Prochlorococcus marinus str. MIT 0919: one gene and its partner. The protein of the gene in region 1 interacts with the protein of each later gene in a pairwise test. Links are inferred from orthologs where the notes say so. Each region holds a gene or a part of one and is shown in the gene's direction. Other genes may lie near its edges.

Region 1 (5,643 bases):
ATGTTGGTCACATTCAGACCTGGCATAAAGGCGTGAGATTCCATATCCAGCAGGAAAGTGATATTCCTGCATCCAGTCAACTTTATAATCAGATTTGCTTTGCAATAGCAGCTAGGCATTACCCGCCTGGACACAGGCTTCCTAGCACTCGTCAACTCGCAATGCAGACTGGACTGCATAGGAATACTATTAGTAAGGTATATCGACAATTAGAAACTGACGGGGTAGTAGAAGCAATAGCTGGTTCAGGGATATATGTTCGAGATCAACAAAAACAACGCGAAGTCAAAACTTCTTCCAATTATAGAAATAAAGGTGTTATTGATATAGATCAAGAGGTGAGGAAATCTGTTGATGGTCTCCTAAATGCTGGGTGCACACTTCAGCAAACAAGAGAGCTATTTGTGAAAGAAATTGACTGGCGGTTGAGATGTGGTGCCAGGGTATTGGTAAGTACTCCTAGAGAAGATATTGGGGCTTCAATGCTTATAGCCGAAGAACTTGAACCTAACTTAAATGTTCCAGTAGAGGTAGTTCCCATGGAAGAATTAGAAAGTGTACTTGAAAGTTCTAACAATGGAACAGTAGTAACTAGTCGTTATTTTCTTCAACCACTTGAAGAATTAGCTAAGCAGCATGGAGTAAGAGCAATTGCAGTAGACCTTAGTGATTTTCGAAATGAATTATCAATGTTAAAAGAACTGAGAGCAGGTAGTTGTGTTGGAATTGTGAGTATTAGTCCTGGCATTCTCAGAGCTGCGGAAGTAATTCTTCACAGCATGAGAGGCAATGAACTACTACTAATGACAGCTAATCCTGATGTAGGCAGCAGATTACTTGCTCTTTTAAGAGCAGCTAATTACGTCTTATGTGACAGCCCAAGCCTTCCACTAATTGAACATACACTTAGACAAAACAGATCTCAACTTATGCGAATGCCACAAATACATTGTGCTGAAAATTATCTCAGTGAATCAACTATTGAACAACTTCGAAAAGAGATAGGCCTTATCAAATAACCAACTAATTATTTTCCCTTTGAGCAAATGCTTAAAGCCATCAAATCAGACATAGCAATCATTCGAGAAAGAGATCCTGCAGCTAGAGGACTACTCGAAATTATTCTTTGCTACCCAGGCTTTCAAGCCATCTTTCTTCATAGAATTAGTCATCGGATATGGAAGTTGGGAATTCCTCTTCTGCCAAGACTGCTTAGCCAAGCAACACGATCATTAACGGGTATTGAAATACATCCAGGAGCTCAAATTGGTAAAGGAGTTTTTATCGATCATGGAATGGGAGTAGTAATAGGGGAAACAACTGAAATAGGCAATAGATGTCTGCTATACCAAGGTGTTACTCTTGGTGGTACCGGCAAAGATCACGGCAAAAGACATCCCACATTGGCAGAAAATGTAGTAATAGGTGCTGGTGCCAAAGTACTAGGAGCTATAAAAGTCGGGACTAATACCAGAATAGGTGCTGGCTCTGTTGTAGTGAGAGATGTAGAAGCTGATAGTACAGTTGTAGGAATCCCAGGCCGAGTTGTCCATCAAAGTGGAGTACGTATTAATCCTTTAGCTCACTCTGCTTTGCCTGATACAGAAGCAAACGTCATAAGAAACCTTATGGAAAGAATTGATTATCTCGAAGGCCAAGTCAATGCTATGAATAACGCCTTGAAAGTTCTTGTTGACGATAATAATTCTAATAATGTTTCTCCTGGCAAAGCTCAGAGTTTAAAGGACAAGGAAATTATTGAATTTTTAGGAGATTAGGTTAGAAGAATTATTTTTGATCCGATGCAGGGGCTGGCTGGAACATAAACATAGAATAAATAACATTTCTACGCATATTTGTCATCATTTCAAGGAACATATCATAACCTTCATTTTTATATTCAATTAAAGGATCTTTTTGCCCATACCCTCTCAGTCCAACTGATTCCCTTAACGCATCCATAGCTTGTAAATGTTCTCTCCAAAGAGTATCAATCTGTTGAAGAATGAAAAATCTTTCTGCTTCACGCATTAATCCAGGCCTCTGCTCCTCAATTTGCGCTTCCTTAACATCATAAGCATTACGTAATTGCTCTTGGAGAAATGCTTTTAACTCATCAATATCTAGTCCATCTAAATCATCAGGTTTCAAATCACCCAGCAAATTAACAAACTCTTGAACTTTTCCAACTAGTTGAGCCAAGTCCCATTCCTCAGAAGGCAAGTCTGGATTGACATAAGCATAAACAATTTCCTCCATAGTCTTTTCTCCATAGCCAATAACTTGTCTTTTTAAACCAACACCATCTAAAACTCTTCTTCGTTCAGAATAAACAGCACGTCGTTGATTATTCATAACTTCATCATATTCAAATACTTGTTTTCTAATATCATAATAATAAGTTTCTACTTTCTTTTGAGCACTCTCTAATGATCTAGTTAACATCCCGGATTCAATAGGCATGTCTTCATCAACTTTAAAAGCGTTCATTAATCCAGCGACTCTTTCACCACCAAAAATACGGAGCAAATTATCACCTAGAGATAAAAAGAACCTTGTACTTCCCAAATCACCTTGCCTACCAGCCCTACCTCTTAATTGATTATCTACTCGACGAGATTCATGCCTTTCAGTACCAATAACATGCAAACCTCCAGCTTCACGAACATGAATTTCTTCCTTTTCAACAACTACATCATATTCAGATTTAACTAATGCAATTGCTTCTCTCAGAGATTGTATTAGCAAATCATCAGTTGGTGCCTTCTCAGCAGCCGTAGATATGCGATCCTCCAACTCAATAGATGTAAAAGTTCTATCTCCCCATTCTTTAACTAATTTGCGCTCTAAATCTATAAGTACTTTCTGAGTTTCTTCTGTAAGCACACATGGGTATAAGGTGCCTATTGCACTAGCTTCGCTAGGAGGCTTGCTCTTAATAATTGTTGCATTTGGATCTTCATCTTTTCCAAAACCACCAGGAGATTCCTGACGACGCTGCAAAGGCACAGGTGGCTTGTGGCCTGCTTCAGGCTTGACTAGTTTTGGTAAAAGAACCTCTCTTAATTTTAATCTCGCCATATAGTCACTATTTCCCCCAAGAATGATGTCCGTACCTCTCCCAGCCATATTGGTAGCAATTGTCACAGCACCGGCTCTCCCCGCTTGAGCAACAATTTCTGCTTCTCGTTCAACATTTTCCGGCTTAGCATTTAATAAATTATGTGGAATCTCTTGATCGGCTAATAAGGCACTAAGAAGTTCACTTTTTTCAACACTAGTAGTACCAACCAAAACAGGTCTTCCTTGCTTATGAATACCTGCCGTCTCATTAGCCACTGCTCTCCATTTACCATCTTCAGTTTTATAAACCTGATCTACCCAATCTTTTCTTGAGCGAGGCCTATTTGTAGGAATAACAGTTGTTTCAAGCTTATATGTTTTTTCAAATTCAACTTCTTCAGTTTTTGCAGTTCCAGTCATACCCGCTAAGCGTGGATACAACAGAAAGAAGTTCTGATATGTAATAGAAGCCAATGTTTGTGTCTCTGGTTGAATATTTAATTGCTCTTTTGCTTCAATTGCTTGATGCTGTCCATCACTCCATCTGCGTCCTGGCATCACTCGGCCAGTAAACTCATCAACAATAACTGCTTCTCCATTTCGTACTATATAGTTAACATCTTTAATAAATAATTCTTTTGCTTTTAACGCATTAGTTATGTAGTGAGCCCATGGATCTTTTGGATCATATAAATCACTAACTTTAAGTAATTGTTCAGATTTAGAAAACCCTTCATCTGTCAAAGTACAAGTTCTTTGCTTCTCATCAACCTCATAGTCCCCTTCAGGGTCAATACCATCTTTTCCCATTTCAGCAGCTCTATTTAAAGAGTAAACAACCTCTGCAGCCTTTTCATACTTTTCTTGTGGCCTTTCTACTTGACCTGAAATAATTAGTGGTGTTCGTGCCTCATCAATCAAAATTGAATCAACTTCATCAATAATACAGAATTGAAAATCTCTTTGAACTATTTCATTAAGGTCAGCAGCCATATTATCTCTCAAATAGTCAAAACCTAATTCAGAATTAGTTGCATAAGTAATATCACATTCATAATTTTTACGTCTTTCTAATGGGTCCATATCCTGCTGAATCAAACCAACGGTCAAACCAAGAAATCGATGCACTTGCCCCATCCATTCAGCATCTCTTCGTGCCAAATAATCATTCACAGTCACTACATGAACACCTCTGCCAGTTAAAGCATTTAAAAAACTTGGCAAAGTTGCAACCAAAGTTTTGCCTTCTCCAGTTTTCATTTCGGCAATTTGACCTTCATGTAAAACCATCCCCCCAATTAATTGCACATCAAAATGACGCATTCCTAATACTCGTTTACTAGCTTCTCTAACTACTGCAAAAACTTCTGGAAGAAGCTCATCCAATAATTCTCGCTGTTTTTCTAGACCTGAAACATTTCCTACACGAGTTCGAAAATCAACCGTTTTAGAACGTAATTGATCATCACTCAAAGGCGATATCACCTCTTCTAAGAGATTGATATCACTTACAATTGGCTGGTAACGCTTGAGCTTTCTGGCGTTGGGGTCTCCCAGCAAAAGCTTGAGCATGGTCAGCAAGTCGAAAATATACTTATTAAGCCTAACAACGACCAAGATCAAAACTTAGTAGAAAAATATTAAGCGCTATAAAACAACTATTAAATTATCCAATCAAAAAGAAACCTTTTTCATCCAAAAAGGATTTAATTTATTTGCATGACATCCTTAAAGCTCATTAAACATGCATCAGGAGCTCCTGGGTTGCGTTGGCTTGGGTTAGGTCCACATCTAATACCCAAAAGAGGTTTATTCGAATTAAAAAGGCTGCTAGATACTCATGCTTTTTGGGCTCAGAATAGAAGCTACAAAAATCTTCGTAAATTATTGGCAAAAAGTACTGTTGTAGTTTCGATTTGGGACGGTCAAAGAATGGTTGGATTTGGAAGAGCCATCAGTGATGGTGTCTATAGAGGTGTCCTTTGGGACGTAGTTGTAGCAGGTGACCTACAAGGACAAGGGCTAGGGAGAACCGTTGTAGAAGCCCTTGTATCATCCCCTTCAATGAAAGGGATAGAAAAAATATATTTAATGACCACTCATCAACAAGAGTTTTATAAGCAAATTGGCTTCAAACTTTGTGCCGACCAGGATTTACTAATTAAAGTTAATAAAGCAAAGTCTTTCTAAGAATTTTAGAAAGCGGATGAAGAGATTCGAACTCTCGACCCTCTCCTTGGCAAGGAGATGCTCTACCACTGAGCTACATCCGCGAGAAAGGTTTTAACCCTTTATGAAGAGCATGCCTTAAAAAAGGGGAAATGGTCAATCCAATAGTTAATTAATAATGATTTATCAACTCAATACTTTCATTAATGAAGCCATTTCTAGAGCTTGCAAAGCATAATTCCAGCCAAGATTGCTTTTGATACCGGCCCTTTCTAAAGCTTGCTGCATTGTGTCAGTAGTTAAAACACCAAAAATAATTGGTATGCCAATTTCCCTAGCAACGGAAGCAATCCCTTTACTAGATTCATTAATAACTACTTCAAAATGTGGCGTGTCTCCTCGAATAACAGC
Region 2 (8,484 bases), 470 kb from region 1 along the record:
CAAATATACCTAGGTCACTATATTGAATGGGATTCAAATAAACATCTTGAATTAATGATAAAAGAGTTTGGTTTTGAAGTTTCAGATGAGCCTTTCGAAAGAACTTATAGAACCGGTTCAAACTTAGATGATATTCACGAAAATGGAGTTCATGACTATTTAAAATATATAAAATTTGGCTATGGAAGGTGTACTGATCATGTATCTAAGGATATAAGATCATCTGTAATGACAAGAAAAGAGGGTATTAAACTTGTAAATCAAATGGATCCAATAAAGCCTAAAGATATTAAAAGATGGCTAGAGTATGTATCAATGAAAGAAACTGATTTTGATCGCATAGCAGATCATTTTAGAGACCCTAGAGTGTGGGAATGGTCTCAAGAAGAAGGCTGGAAAAAAACCATGCTTAACAATTAAATCTGGCTGCAAGCTCTAGGTTAACTATTTCTCTTTGTAATACAAGACTTTCAGATGTATAACATAAAAAAGAAGCATTTTATCGTCTAAAGCAAGGATTGAATTCTAGTTAATCTTGTGTAAGCCTCAATTGTATTTTGCGGTAAGCCTATAGGCACGTAAGATTCAAAATATCCTGATTAAACTCTGTTTTAAATGACGAAAAGTCTTTAGATAAACAAAAGTATTCTCCAGAGAAAAATATTTCATAGAATTATCTAAGCTGAAGAAATTCGGGGACTGTTTAAAGTGGCATCAACTAATCAAAACAAAAATAATACTGCCGGCATAAGCACTCAATTGATTCATCATGGCGAAACCTTCGCTGAAAAGACTGGTACGGTTATGCCTCCGATATTTCAAAGCTCTACATTTGAGCATGGCAACCCGGGAGGGTTCGACTACACCCGATCAGGCAACCCTAATTTTAGAGTCTTGGAGTCTATCTTGGCTTCACTAGAGAATTGTAGATATTCGACAGTTTTCGCTTCTGGAGTTAGTGCTGTTACAGCTGTGGCTGCCTCACTTAAGACAGGAGACCTTGTCCTGTGTGAAGAGAACTTATACGGATGTACAGTACGTTTATTTGAACAAGTTTTTAATAAATTTGGCATAAGAACACAATGGATTGACTTTACCAAAGATGCCTCAATTAATTCAATCACTGAGCATAACCCAGACATGATTTGGATTGAGAGTCCGACCAATCCTCTTTTGAAAATAATTGATATTGAAAAGGTCTGTGGCATTGCTAAAAAGCACAACGTACCAGTAGTCGTAGATAACACATTCGCTACAGGACTAATTCAGAAACCATTGGATTTAGGTGCCACCATGTCCTTGACAAGTACAACTAAATACATCAATGGTCATTCAGATGCTTTAGGAGGCGTGGTTTGTACCAATGATCCTTCTTGGTCTGAAAAAATGAGGTTTTCTCAGAAAGCTTTAGGTCTTCAATCTTCTCCTTTTGATTGTTGGCTCATCACTCGAGGTGTAAAAACACTACCTTTAAGACTTGAAAAACAAGTGCAGAATGCATTCTCTTTAGCAACTGAATTGGCAGAAAATCCCGTAGTAGAAGAAATTATATATCCTTTTCACCCAAGCCATCCTCAATATGATTTAGCAAAAAAACAAATGCGTTTCGGAGGAGCAATTGTTACTGCCAAGCTTAAAACCAATCAATCAGAAACATACTCATTTTGTAAAAGTCTTAGCTATTTCACCATGGCTGAAAGCCTTGGTGGAGTGGAGAGTCTTGTCTGTCATCCGGCGACCATGACTCATGCATCCGTATCTAACAAAGCAAAGGATTTCCTAGGTATCACTGAATCTCTTGTAAGGTTTTCAGTTGGCTGTGAAGACTTTATCGATCTTAGTAACGATCTAAAGCATGGCTTAAATCAATTGAAGTGACTGAAAGAAATTTGCTACTAGACCCCTACTGGGAGGCCAGAGATACTGGAAAAGCAATTCCTCAGAGCCCCCATGCTGTCTCTGTAGCCTTGCCGCTCTGGAGGGATGTTATTGCGTATGAGGAAAACGATCCAGCATGCATGGCAACTCTACAATCTATTTATCCACGATTTGGGTTAAATCCTATAGTGGCTCAAATAGCTAATAGAGCTTTAAGCAAATCAGAGCAATCGCAAAATACTTGTTGGCCTTACCCGAATCTTCCTACTGCGAAAAAGGCTAGACAATATTGCAAAAGTGTCACCCCCAATGCGCATATAACAATAAAAGAAGAATCTGGTCTCTTTTGCTTAATTGTTGATGAACACACAACTCCCACTGCTAAAGCGTTTTGGCAGCACACTGGCCTAGGGGCCTCATCAAGGCAGGCTGCGATAGCACTTAACCAAGAGAAGTCTCCTTTAGCTTCTGATGGAGAGAGGGCTAGAGAGTTAATACGAAATCGATTAGCACATATATATGGTTGCGAATCGAGCTTAATCCATATTCATCCTTCAGGGATGGCAGCACTCACAACAGCACTTGAAGCATTAAATAGACTGAGTTTCAACAAAGCATCATTTCAAGTTGGCTTCCCTTATGTTGACGTCTTAAAACTTCCTGAAAAAATATTTAACGGTAGTGAACTGAGCCTCACAAAAGACCCTTGTAAGCTAGAGATAGAACTTGACCAAAAAAGGCCCTCGGCATTAATAGTTGAGCTTCCAAGCAACCCAATGCTGCAATGTGTTGACTTGCCTTTAATATCAAAACTTGCTCATCAGAGGGGTATACCAGTCATTGCTGATGACACTATTGGATCTCCTGTAAATATTGATGCATTACCTTATGCAGATTTAATATTTAGTTCATTAACAAAAAGTTTTGCTGGACGAGGTGACATTCTTGCTGGGTCTCTGGTCATTAGCCCTCATTCGAAATGGAAACAGCTATTCCAAGAAACAATTCCTAATTCTTTACTAGCAGAACTATCTGATTCAGACTCAATTGCTCTTGAAAAGGCTAGTAAGGATGTACATCTTCGCATAAACGAATTAAACAATTCTTGCTTGGTTTTAAAAAGAAATCTTGAAGACCACCCTGATGTCAAAAGAGTTTTCCATCCAGAACATTGTTCAAACTTCAAGTCTCTTATGCGGCCTAAAGCTGGTTTTGGATGTCTACTTTCACTTGAGTTATTCGGAGGTTTAGCAAAAACAAAAAGATTTTATAATTCTTTAAAAGTTTGCAAAGGTCCAAGCTTAGGAACAAATTTCACCTTGGCATGTCCATACGTTCTATTAGCTCATTACCAAGAATTAAAATGGGCAGAAGAATGCGGGGTACCCTCAAACCTTCTGCGAATTTCAGTCGGACTTGAAAAACCAAGTGAACTTTGGGAACGCTTTAAAACAGCCTTGAATACCTAAAAAGCATCTAAGCGTTATTAGTTGAAGTCAGTTACGTGCAATATGGCTAGATTTTGGCTAATTATATAAAAAGTAAATTTTTAAAATGGCTCGTATTTACGAAGATAACAGTGCTGCAATCGGCAACACCCCCTTAGTAAGGCTTAACTCTGTTACCAAAAATGCTAAGGCGAATGTACTAGCAAAAATTGAAGGACGCAATCCTGCCTACAGCGTCAAATGCAGAATTGGAGCAAACATGATTTGGGATGCTGAGCAAAAAGGCTTGTTAACGAAAAATCAAACAATCATTGAACCAACTTCAGGCAATACAGGTATCGCACTTGCATTTACTGCTGCAGCAAGAGGATACAAGATAGTTTTGACAATGCCTGAATCTATGTCTTTAGAAAGACGTAGAGTCATGTCAGTTCTTGGAGCAGAGTTAATTCTCACTGAAGCAGCCAAAGGAATGCCAGGTGCAATTGCAAAAGCTAAAGAGATAGCAGAAAGTGATTCAAAAAAATATTTCATGCCAGGACAATTCGACAATCCTGCAAACCCAGAAATCCATTTCAAGACAACGGGGCCAGAAATTTGGAACGACTGTGATGGAAATATTGATGTGCTTGTCGCAGGCGTAGGGACAGGAGGAACAATTACAGGCATTTCAAAGTTTTTAAAAGAAGAGAAAGGCAAGTCAATTCTTTCAGTCGCAGTAGAGCCTTCACATAGTCCTGTAATCACCCAAACTCTTAATGGAGAAGAAGTAAAGCCTGGTCCTCATAAAATCCAAGGTATTGGAGCTGGTTTTATCCCCAAGAACCTAGATCTTTCTGTAGTCGATCGTGTAGAGCAAGTAACGAATGAAGAATCCATTGACATGGCTCTCCGTCTCTCCAAAGAAGAAGGTCTGCTCGTTGGGATATCTTGTGGAGCTGCCGCTACAGCCGCTATTAGACTGGCAGAACAAGAAGAATTTGCAGGGAAAACTATTGTTGTAATCCTTCCAGATTTAGCCGAAAGATACCTTTCTTCCGTAATGTTTAGTGACGTGCCAAGTGGAATTCTTGAACAACCCTAACCCAATTAATATTTCAACTGCGAGCTTCAGGTAATACAGCTTCTGGTGTAATCAACATTGCATCTCCATAGGAAAAGAAACGATACCTACGATCTATTGCTTCTTTATAAACTGCTAGCAAGCGCTCTCTCCCAATGAGAGCACTGACTAATAGTAATAAAGAACTTTTAGGTAAATGAAAATTTGTCAACAGTCCATCTATTGCGCCAAATTGATGGCCAGGCTTTATCACTAAATCTACTGATCCCTTAAAAGGTATTAAAGATCCGTCCCCTAATGCGAACGAAGCTTCTAGTGACCTCACGGTTGTTGTTCCCACAGCAATAACACGACCACCACGAGCTTGGCAATCTGCAATAGCATCAATTACTTCTTGCTTGACTTCGACCCATTCTTTATGGAGTTCAAGGTCTATAAGGTCCTCCTTCTCTAAAGGTCTAAAAGTACCAAGACCAACATGTAAAGTTACGCTTACTTGTCTAATCCCACGAAGTTGAAAGGCATTTAAAAGTTCATCACTTAAATGCAAACCCGCTGTTGGAGCAGCAACAGCTCCCGGTCGAGAGGCATACCGAGTTTGATAGCGACTTTCATCCGTGGAGTCATGTCTTTGAATATATGGAGGGAGTGGAACCTCTCCATATCTTTCGAGGAAATTCTCGATAGTTTCTCTTTCACTAAAACATTTAGGGAATTGAACTACTCTTCCACCAGTAAGATTATCTTTACGAATAACTTGTAGACGCACAGGCTCCTGCTCTAAAGACTCCAACCACAAATAATCACCAGGCTTCATCTTCTTGGCTGGCTTGCCCAAACAAAGCCATAGGCCCTCACCTTGTGGCTCAAGTAATAACAGCTCCGCTAAGGAACCACTTGCTAAACGTACTCGAACTCGTGCTTTCAAAACACGAGTATCATTCATGACAATCAAATCACCTGCATGCAACTCATCAACCAAATCCCATACCTTTAAATGTTTTATGCCTAATGAGTTTTTCTGAAGCTCTTTAGAAATAAGCATTAATCGAGCCTCATGACGGGGGTCTAATGGCTCTTGGGCTATAAGCCTCTGATCCAACTTATAGTCATAAGAACTTAGTAATAAATCTCTTTTCAAAATTGACAATCTATGCGGATATTTTTAATTGAATTAACAAAACTCTTTATGAGGAAATATCCTCAGGATGATTTTCAATCAAGTTGGCCAGATCTCTTAAAAAAGCCGCACCATCTGCTCCATAAATCACTCTATGGTCCGCAGTAAGATTCACTTGCATTTGTTTCTTGACCGAAATCGAACCATCCTTGCCTGCTACGACTGTGGGCAAGGATGCAGCGACAGCCAAAATCGCTCCTGTACCTGGCGGGAGTATTGCATCAAATCGATCAACTCCAAACATGCCCAAGTTTGAAAGAGTAAAAGTTCCACTGTTGTATTCATTTGGCTGAAGTTGTTTTGATCTAGATCGCTTAACTAAATCTGCCCATTGACGTGACAATTCAAATAAATCCGTATGATCAGCATCCTGCAGGACAGGTGTTATAAGACCACCTTCCTCCATTGCAACTGCTACAGCAACATTAATTTGGGACGGGTAAGACATGCCCTCATTTGTAAAAGTCACATTTAACTGAGGATGTCGAGAAAGGGTTTGACCAACTGCCTTAGCCAGCAAGGCAGTCATGGTTACCCCCTTTGGCTTAACTTGCTTATAAAAAGAATCAAGTTTATCTGTATTAATTGCATAGCCCACCCTGAAACAAGGAACAGACAAACTTGCTTCCATATTTCTATTAACTGCTTGCTGCAGAGTATTAAAAGCAATTGTTTCGCCCTGACCACCAAAGCTATTCCCCTTTGGTACCTCAACCTTATTAGAGTCATTAGTCAATGGAATGGCACTGTTCGCAGAGTCTTTTTTCTCATGCTGCACAGCTGCAGGAGCATTGCTTTCTGCAATCCATGGAACTGTTATTGGCTGACCCTGCGCTCTTTGAACATCCTCTAATTGAATTCTCCCATGCGGACCAGAGCCAGGGACTGTTGCTAAATCCACCCCAGTTTGAGAAGCAAACTTTCTAGCCTTTGGAGTCGCAACGATTCTCCCATCATTAACAATAATTGGTGCTGGTGTATTGATCGGTTGTCTTTGTGGCGGTGGTGGTGGTGAGACCTTGGAAGATGATTCTTCAGAGTTATTATTTTCTTTGGAAGACTGCGTCCCTTCCTGCTTAGGTAGTTTTGCGGCAGGTTGATTGGTTGGATTTTTTGCTTGAACATCAGCTATTTCACCTTCTGTTTCAACAATCAAACCGATAGTTTCCCCAACTGGCGCAGTCCCGCCATCTGGCATCAAAACAGCGGCAAGGAATCCATCTTGAAAAGATTCAACATCCATATCAGCCTTGTCTGACTCAACAACCAGGACGGCCTCCCCTCTCCCGACCTTGTCGCCTGGTTTCTTAAGCCATTCAACTATTTTCCCCTCAGTCATCGTTGAACTAAGAGCAGGCATAAAGATGTCGTGTGTTGCCAAAACGTTTCTCCAAGGAATGGTTGTTTAGGGATCTTCAGCGTCCTATTCAACAGAACTCCAGAACTGTGGAATGCTGCTGCCGGTTAATTCGTATTTTAGATCTCCATCCAACTACAGGCACAAAGATGCCAACTTTTATTTTAAAGGTTTCGGTATAGGCTTTGCTAAAAATTCCCAAACAACTCAACTGAACTCAACAGAAGATGTCATGAACATCAATGATAGAAAGCACTATTAAGAATAAAAATATGAATCCAGAATAATGTGAAATACTAGTTTTCAAGTAACTCCCTAGGGCAAGAGTTTTGAGAGAATTTGAACCCAACAAGTAGTAATGCACAAAATTGATTAATTGAGATAATCAATACAAGGAAAACTCTAAAGAGGTATAATTAAAACTAGAGATGTGGCTTTGTTACTAACTTATTATAAGGTATTCCAATAATTAAGATTGATCAATTGATTGGACAACTCCATCTTTAACTAATACCGAGACTTGCATTTTATTTACTAAATTATCTCCAACATTTAAATCACAAAAACTTTCAATCTGACCCTGCTCAACAATCTCATCCATTGCCAGCTCCCTTACTTGGGATTGATTTTGCAATAGATTTCTTTTTTGCTCTTCCAATTCGGACCGCTTCCCTGCAACTTGTTGTTGAACTTGAGCAACCTGATCTTGAATCCTAGGATCTAAAGGGTTTGCACTCTGGCTTCGTAGGCCCTCAACTATCTGTTGGCCTTCTTTCTCAAGCTGAGAAAGTTGTTGATCAGTATTTGCAATAGCACTGCTGATCTCTCTTTCAGCCTCTTCTTTCCAAGATGGAGTAACAACAGCTCTAATCGTGATAGAACGTTTTATAGAGATAGTCATCCTTAGAGAAAAACTTTATCAAAAGCCAAGACTCTCAGTGAATGTGAAATTGGTCAACCAAATAAACGGGTTAACAACAATCAAGAACTATAAATTAAAGCTATTGCATTTGAATCTCGTTCTGTGATTTGTTGGCGTTTTTGCTTCAATGTTTGAGTTAACAAACCATTTTCAATAGAAAACCCTTCTACAAAAGCGACCCCTGAAATTCTTTCATCAGGACGGCATCCCTGCCTCCTTAAGAGCAAATAATTAATCTCTCGCTTTAAAGCTTGCCTTAAATTGCTATCACCAACCCAGTCTTCAAAGTTTTCTGACAAAGAGATACCTTTTTGATGCGCCCACAAAAGCATCTGCTCAACATTAGGCACTACTAAAGCTCCTAATTGCTTCTGGTCTTGCCCCACAATCATTACTTGTTCAATTAATGAACTTGAAAGTAATTCTTCCTCTAATGGAGCTGGCTCTATATTCTCACCATTGCTTAATACAATCGTATCTTTAGCTCTTCCAGTTAAGACAAGTGAGCCATCGGGAAGCAACATTCCCAAGTCTCCTGTGTTAAACCATCCATCAGGATCCAAAACCTTAGCAGTCGCCTCTTCATTAGCTAAGTAACCGTTCATAACTTGAGGACCTCTTGCTAGAACTAAGCCC

What was found. Proteins that work in one complex are often made in the same cells at the same time.
Region 2: the proteins of cysE (region 1) and cysK interact in binary tests that used the Escherichia coli proteins (3 or more experiments, as listed by UniProt). The link is inferred for Prochlorococcus marinus str. MIT 0919 from one-to-one orthologs.

The regions. Positions count from the first base shown.
Region 1 is NZ_CP114779.1:1,085,507-1,091,149, forward strand. The notes cover bases 50-2,912. They hold cysE (serine O-acetyltransferase), read left to right. Parts: upstream 50-1,046; coding sequence 1,047-1,778; downstream 1,779-2,912. Other genes in these bases: O5635_RS06085 (GntR family transcriptional regulator), read left to right, coding at 50-1,019; secA (preprotein translocase subunit SecA), read right to left, coding at 1,789-2,912. In the rest of the region: more of O5635_RS06085, read left to right, coding at 33-49; more of secA, read right to left, coding at 2,913-4,635; O5635_RS06100 (GNAT family N-acetyltransferase), read left to right, coding at 4,783-5,253; ribH (6,7-dimethyl-8-ribityllumazine synthase), read right to left, coding at 5,419-5,643.
Region 2 is NZ_CP114779.1:1,556,444-1,564,927, reverse strand. What follows is about bases 2,610-5,421. They hold cysK (cysteine synthase A), read left to right. Parts: upstream 2,610-3,432; coding sequence 3,433-4,410; downstream 4,411-5,421. Other genes in these bases: queA (tRNA preQ1(34) S-adenosylmethionine ribosyltransferase-isomerase QueA), read right to left, coding at 4,424-5,421; O5635_RS08545 (PLP-dependent transferase), read left to right, coding at 2,610-3,347. Outside these bases: O5635_RS08555 (N-acetyl sugar amidotransferase), read left to right, coding at 1-420; O5635_RS08550 (trans-sulfuration enzyme family protein), read left to right, coding at 709-1,878; more of O5635_RS08545, read left to right, coding at 1,875-2,609; more of queA, read right to left, coding at 5,422-5,539; O5635_RS08530 (dihydrolipoamide acetyltransferase family protein), read right to left, coding at 5,577-6,950; O5635_RS08525 (YlqD family protein), read right to left, coding at 7,396-7,827; O5635_RS08520 (AMP-binding protein), read right to left, coding at 7,908-8,484.